Regions from separate parts of the Sagittula sp. NFXS13 genome, predicted to be linked through region 1. Evidence: riboswitches for the same ligand, from Rfam matches in the RefSeq annotation. Region 1 holds a riboswitch; the other holds the start of a gene.

What was found. A riboswitch is a leader RNA that binds a small molecule or an ion and turns the genes downstream of it on or off. The one in region 1 is predicted to bind thiamine pyrophosphate.
Region 2: it holds a riboswitch for thiamine pyrophosphate, as region 1 does, so the genes downstream of both, thiM (hydroxyethylthiazole kinase) here and J4E08_RS02050 (YkoF family thiamine/hydroxymethylpyrimidine-binding protein) in region 1, are expected to answer to the same signal.

What each region holds. Positions count from the first base shown of each region.
Region 1 covers NZ_JAGEMH010000001.1:428,702-432,004, forward strand. The annotation lists gene J4E08_RS02040 (ABC transporter ATP-binding protein) at 1-254, opposite strand, end outside; gene J4E08_RS02045 (ABC transporter permease) at 247-1,008, opposite strand; gene J4E08_RS02050 (YkoF family thiamine/hydroxymethylpyrimidine-binding protein) at 1,054-1,665, opposite strand; TPP riboswitch at 1,658-1,763, opposite strand; gene J4E08_RS02055 (hypothetical protein) at 2,321-2,920, shown strand; gene J4E08_RS02060 (ABC transporter ATP-binding protein) at 2,917-3,303, shown strand, end outside.
Region 2 covers NZ_JAGEMH010000005.1:118,624-121,926, forward strand. The annotation lists gene thiE (thiamine phosphate synthase) at 1-390, opposite strand, end outside; gene thiM (hydroxyethylthiazole kinase) at 387-1,175, opposite strand; TPP riboswitch at 1,221-1,317, opposite strand; gene J4E08_RS12725 (hypothetical protein) at 1,551-1,793, opposite strand; gene J4E08_RS12730 (MFS transporter) at 1,919-3,148, shown strand.

The DNA of each region.
Region 1 (3,303 bases):
AAAAGCGTGTCCTGCTGCGGCTGATATGCGATGGCGTCATGCGGCATCTCGACGGTCTGGCCGTCCAGATGCAGGTCACCTTTGGTTTGCAATTCCGGCGCCAGAACGCCGGCAAGCCATTTGATCACCGAACTCTTGCCGCAGCCTGATGGGCCGATCAGACACGTCAGGCTGCCCTCGACAAGGTCGAGCGACACATCCTCGACCAGCGGTTCTGACCCGGCACACACCGTAAGACCTTGCAGTTCAAGCATGCGCGTTCCTCCGGTACCGGCGGCCCGTGGCCCGTTCGATCCCGTGGATGATCGCCAGAAGCGCAAGCGTGAGACAGGCCGACACCAACACCGCCGACAGCACAAGATCCGCCCGGAAATTGTTCTTTGCCGACAGGATGTAGATGCCGAGCCCCTGCCGCGCGCCGGCATATTCGGCAAAGATCGTGGCAACGATGGCATAGGTCGCCGAAATCCTGAGCCCGGAAAAGAAATGCCCCCGTGCCGAGGGCAGCGTGGCCCGGCGATAGACTGTCCACGGTGTCGCACCCATGGAGACCAGCTGATCGCGAAACGGACGCGGCAGGCTCGCGTAGCCGGCGACAAGGCTGACCACCATCGGAAAGAAGGTGACAAGGATCACCAGCAGCACCTTGGGCAGCAGGCCGAAGCCGAACCAAAGCACCATCAGCGGGGCAAGGGCGACGATCGGCACGGTCTGGCTGGCGACCAGAAGCGGCAGCAGCCCCCGGCGCAGCCAGCCCGAGAAGTGAAGCACGATGGAGACGGCGAAAGCGAACAGCACCGACAGGGCAAAGCCCACGCCCGCGACACCCAATGTGGCCGCCGCGTGCCGCGCGATCGCGGACCGCTCGACCAACAGCCCATTCACGACGTCGCTCGGGGCGGGCAACACAAGCGACGAGGCATCCGTCAGCGCGACATAGCCTTCCCAGCCGCCAAGAAAGACGCAGATGACCACGAGGGCCGGTAGGATCTGACCAAGATACTTCATGACAAGCCTGTCGCGGGCGCATGATGCCCGCGTGTGGCAGCCCGCTCAGCCGAGGCTGGGGCTGTTGGCCGAGGCTGTCAGGTCGATGGTCACATGGCCTTCCGCCGGGCCGAACCGCAGAAAGGCCTGGCGCAGCGTTTCGAAGACCGCGCCCGCATCACCGCGCAACCGCGTGCAGAAATTCTTGGACCGCAGGAACGTGCCGCTGTCCTTCAGGAAGTCGATGCAGCCATAGATTTCGTCCATATGGCCACCCGCGCCCATGACATAGAGCGAGAATTGCACATCTATCCCGACACCCATATCGGGCGCGTCCTTGACGGCGTGCGCCGCCAGTGTCTGCCGCTCGGCCAAGGACTGGTCCTGCGCGCGCGCAAGCGTGTCGCACCGGCAATTCGGGTCATCCGGCTCACCGGGGCAACCGCGCGACAGGGTCACGTGCATGGTCACATGTTCGGGCCGCTTGGCTGCGGCGGAAAACAGGTCCCGGATCGCGTCGAACAGCGGTCCGGGTGCGCCGACCATGAGCGTCGACATGTCGTCGGTCTCGATCCTCAGGTCGGATTTATAGGGGGACAGGGCGTCCAGCCCGGTGGTGATGACGTCCACGAAATCGGATGTCATCGGATAAAGTGACACTTGCGCGCCTATGAACATGGTAGCACCTCGCTCCGCTGGCATTATCCAGATCAGCTGTGAAGGGTTCACGCATGTCGCGCATCTCAGCTCCGCTCGGAGCACCCCCGGTTATATGCGCGCACCATTGTTCAACCGCCATTTGATGTCAAGCGAGTGTCTTTACATCAGTTTGAAACGCCTGCCTGCTCGCGCGGAACGAAGACAATCTCAGCCATGCTCGCCATGCGTTGGTCTGCAAGCGGCCACACATTGGGTCACTGAAGCGAGCCGCGGTCGGTGCCGTCTCTGAGGTGGGCTTTCTCGCCCGGGTGCGCGAATCTTTCTGGCGGAACGGCGCGCGGATTTCCGGTCGTGTGCTGGCCGCAAGACCGTTCCCATCACCCAAACCAACAGGAGACAATGGCCGGACAGCCTTGAAAGCGGTCTTTGGACCATCCCATGCGATGTGTGGGGGCAGGGCGACCTGAGCAAAGCAATGCAAACGCGCATGACGTGGAAAAGGCAGCCCCTACGATTGACCGCGCCCCGCCGACAGAACGAAACCGGTTTGCCGGGCGTGTGGCACGATCCGGCTTGGCGGTCTTTCTGCAACCCCAGACCAAGCCCGCGCGTTGGAGACACCTTGCGCATGATCCCATGGGCTCTACACTCTGACGGGACGGGAAGAGGGCTCATGCGCGACATCATTCGAAACACCATCGCGGGGGCGTTGGTTCTGACCGGGCTGGGCGTCGGGGCCTGGCCCTATCTTGTGTCCAGCACGTCCGACGTAAGCAGTTCCGACTCCATGTCTCGGCAGGAATTCTCGCAGAACAGCCCGCTGCTGCTGCCGGGCATCCTCGCCGATGTCTACACCGCCTTCGGAGAGACGGAGGAAGCCGCGATCTACGACAAGCTGGCCGAGGTCGCCACGGGGGACGCGCTGGAGCAGCTCTACCTCGAACGGGTGGGCGCAATGGCCGGGGGCGGCCTGAACCCCGATCAGGAAATCCACGAAGTGTCGCTGTTGGGGATGAGCGCGCGACCGTCCGGCGAGACAGTGAACATCTCGGCCCGCTGGCGGGTGCTGGGGGTCGTGGGTCACGCCGAACACATGCACATGCGCGGCAACGCCTACGCAGCGGATCTGCGGTTCGCCGTGGCGGATGGGCGCTGGAAGATCGCGGGCTTCGATCTGACGGACGTGGACCGCACGGATGCTGGCACGCTGGAGCGCAACGCCGATGCGCCGGGCAACACCTCCCCGGTCGACCCACCGGAGCAGGAGAGTTGATCCACGCACGCGACCTGACCTTTGCCTACCCGCGCGCCGGGTTTGCTCTGAACGTGCCTGCGCTCGACGTCGCCAAGGGCGAGCACGTCGGCATCATCGGACCCAGCGGCACGGGCAAGACCACGCTGCTGAACCTTGTTGCCGGGCTCGCACAGCCGGACACCGGCGCCTTGAAGGTGGCGGACCAAGATCTGACCGCGCTGGATGACGGCGGGCGCAGGCGGTTTCGCGCGGCGCAGATCGGCTTCATCTTCCAGACCTTCGCGCTGGTCGATTACCTGAACGCCTTCGAGAATATCCTGTACCCTTATCGCGTCGGCCTTGGCCTGACGCTCGATCGCGATGTCCGCAACCGGGCGCAGGCACTGGCCGAGGCCTGCGGC
Region 2 (3,303 bases), on a different contig from region 1:
CGTGGCCCGGACCGGCCCGACACCCAGATAATCGACGCACCCCGGCGGCACGGCGGCTGCCTGCTCGGCGCTTTCGATCGAGAGACCAAGAATGGCCTCTGGCCCAATGCGGGCGCGGGCGGCACGTGGATCGCCATCGGACTGGCCAATGTGCAGACCTGCTGCGCCAATGGCGCGCGCGATCTCTGTCCGGTCATTTACGATCAGTTTCGCGCCAAGCGGTGACAGCCGGTCCATCATCTGGCACGCCAGATCGGCAAAGGCCGCATCGGCAAGGGTCTTGTGCCGCAACTGCACCCAAAGCGCACCGCCGCGCGCCGCCTGCTCGGCCTGCTCCAGCAGGGTCCAGGGTGCCTCGGCATCAGTGACAAAGCAAAGGGACGGGATCATGTCGTGCTGATCCGTGCGGCTGCGTCCAGATCCGGCCCTGTCATGGCGTAGAGCGCATCCAGAAAGGCAGGCTGGAAACTGCCGGGTCCATGTGCGGTTTTGGCAGCGATCTCTCCGGCGAGACCGTAGTAGGCCAGCGCCGCGACCGTGCTGTCAAAGATCGACCCGGAGGTGATGAACGCCCCCACCACGCCTGTCAGCGCACAGCCCAATGCGGTGACGCGTGTCATGATCGGGTCGCCATTGGCCACTCTGGCGGTGCGCGTCCCGTCCGTGACAAAGTCGATGGCCCCGGTGACCGCCACAACGCCGCCGGTCTTTGTCGCAAGGGCGTGCGCGGCCTGTTCGGCGGCCTCGACCCCATCAGCGGCATCCGCGCCCCGTCCGCGCGTGTCAGCGCCCGCCAGCGCGAGGATCTCTGAGGCATTGCCCCGGATCACTGTCGGCTTCAACGCGAGCAGCCGCTGGCCAAGCGCACGGCGCATTCCCGTCGCGCCAACGGCCACCGGGTCGAGCACCCAGGGCGTGCCATGATCCTGCGCCGCGCGCGCCGCCAGGACCATGCACTCCGCCCATTCCGCATCGAGCGTGCCAATGTTCACGGTCAAGCCCTGCGCAAGGCCCGCGAACTCACTGGCTTCTTCTTTGGCATGGACCATGGCGGGTGAGGCGCCCGCCGCCAACATGACATTGGCGGCGATGTTCATGGCGACATAATTGGTGATGTTCTGGATCAGCGGCGCCGTGGTGCGCATCGCCAAAAGGGAACGGGAGGGATCGGTCATCGCATCTCTTTCCTATTGGGCGGAGATGCAGAGAGGACCGCACAAGGCGACCGTCATACAACTTCCTCCGCCGGTATGAGCCGGTTCAGGTTCAAAGGGTGCTTCTCAACCCGGCGGATGCCGGATGCCCCTGTTGTGCGCTTTGGATTGCACATGTCTTTTGGAATGTCGATAGGCACGTCTCGCAGGGACCACCGGGGCGCGGGCTGTTGGCTGACCTTCGGTCGTTTTACCGCGATCGTCGTGCGCAGTTTTTTCGAGGGTAAGCGCGGGCAGGGGCGTCCCTCGCAATCGTCAACGGGACGGAGGGCCGTCTGGCGGTCGAGCGCGGAAGGCAGTGTCACGTTTCGGGCTGTCGGCCGGTGCGTCCCGGCATCAAAGATGCTGAAACCCTGAACGGAACGGACCATCGGGCACGAGGGAAAGCATTGCACCAAAGTCGTTCTTTGTGCTTTTCGAGCGCTGCACGATCATGGTTGCAACGACATTGAAAGACGCGGGGCTGTCCCCGCCGGGGGGGGCTTCGGCCTGTTCATGCGGGTGGTTGAGTTCGGACCTTGGGGGCATCATGATGAACGGGGCCAATGTGGCGGCTTTGACCTCGCGGCCTCCACACATTGAGGCTTGTCGAGCCGGTGCAAAAGCCCGACATGCTGGCGGGCACACCATGGGCCCCGACGACCATCGGCGGGGGCATTCTGCCCTGCGTCCGACCCGGGCAAGCATATCTGGAGGGAATGCCAATGACTGACGCTTCGGTGATGCCGCACGCCACGGGGCGCTGGCGGATGCTGGCGATCATTTGCGTCGGCGTTGTCGGTGTGCTTGCGACCTGGTTCTCGGCGACGGCCATCGTGCCCGAGCTGATCCGTGTCTGGCAGCTTTCTCCGGGGCAGGCGGCGTGGCTGACAAATGCCGTGCAATTGGGGTTTGTCGTGGGCGCCGTGGGCGCGTCTCTCGTCAACCTGCCCGACATCCTGCCCATGCACCGCCTGATGACCGGTGCGGCGCTTCTGGCGGCGTCGTCGAATGCTGCGCTGCTAGTGGTCGGCCCGGACACCGCGGTGATTGCCCGTTTCGTGACGGGCGTTGCGCTTGCCGGGGTCTATCCGCCGGCGCTCAAGCTCATGGCGACCTGGTTCGTAAAGGGCAGGGGCCTCGCGCTCGGGTTTCTGATCGGGGCGCTGACCTTCGGCTCCTCCATGCCCCATCTTGTGCGTGCAGTGGCCGATGGCGTCGATTGGCATTCGGTGGTCTGGGCCACTTCGGCCTCTGCCCTGGGTGGCGCGTTGATATTTGGCCTCTTTGTACGTGAGGGACCAAATCCATTTGGCAGAGCCACCTTCAACCCGCGCCAGTCCCTTACCGTCTTTACCGATCGGCCACTTCTGCTCGCCAACATCGGCTACTTTGGCCATATGTGGGAGCTTTACGCCATGTGGGCCTGGTTTCTCGCCTTTGCCGCCGCGGCAGAAGCGGGGGTGCACCCGTTCCCCTTCGGCTCTCCTTCGATGCTGAGCTTCGTTGTGGTCGCATCCGGGGTGATCGGGTGCCTTGCCGGGGGCTGGCTTTCGGATCGGATCGGGCGCTGCCTGACCTGCGCGGGCATGATGATCGTGTCGGGTGCCTGCGCGATGCTGATCGGTGTCTTCTTCGACGGGCCGCCACTTCTGCTTGCGCTGCTGGCGCTCCTGTGGGGCGTGACAGTCATCGGCGACAGTGCACAGTTCTCGGCAGCCGTGACAGAACTCGCCGACAGTGCCTTCGTTGGCACAGCGCTCGCACTCCAGATGGGGATCGGCTTTGGCCTGACGGTCGTTTCGATCTGGGCGCTGCCCATCTTTGCACAGTGGATCGGCGGATGGCAGTGGGCCTTTTTGTTCCTGGTGCCGGGACCGGTCGTTGGCACGTGGGCAATGCTCTCCCTTCGGGGCCGCCCCGAGGCACAGAAACTCGCGGGGGGCGCGCGCTAGGCAGGACTTTCGTGCGCGGGCTGAAGAGGCGGCAGAAAGTGTCTGGCTCAGGCTGCGGCGTCGGCAAAGGGCAAGGTTTTGTCGCGCTCCCAACCGCTTGGCGTTGAAAATCATCACCGTGTGTGGGTGCCTTTTCCGGTCCTTTGTTTGGGGGG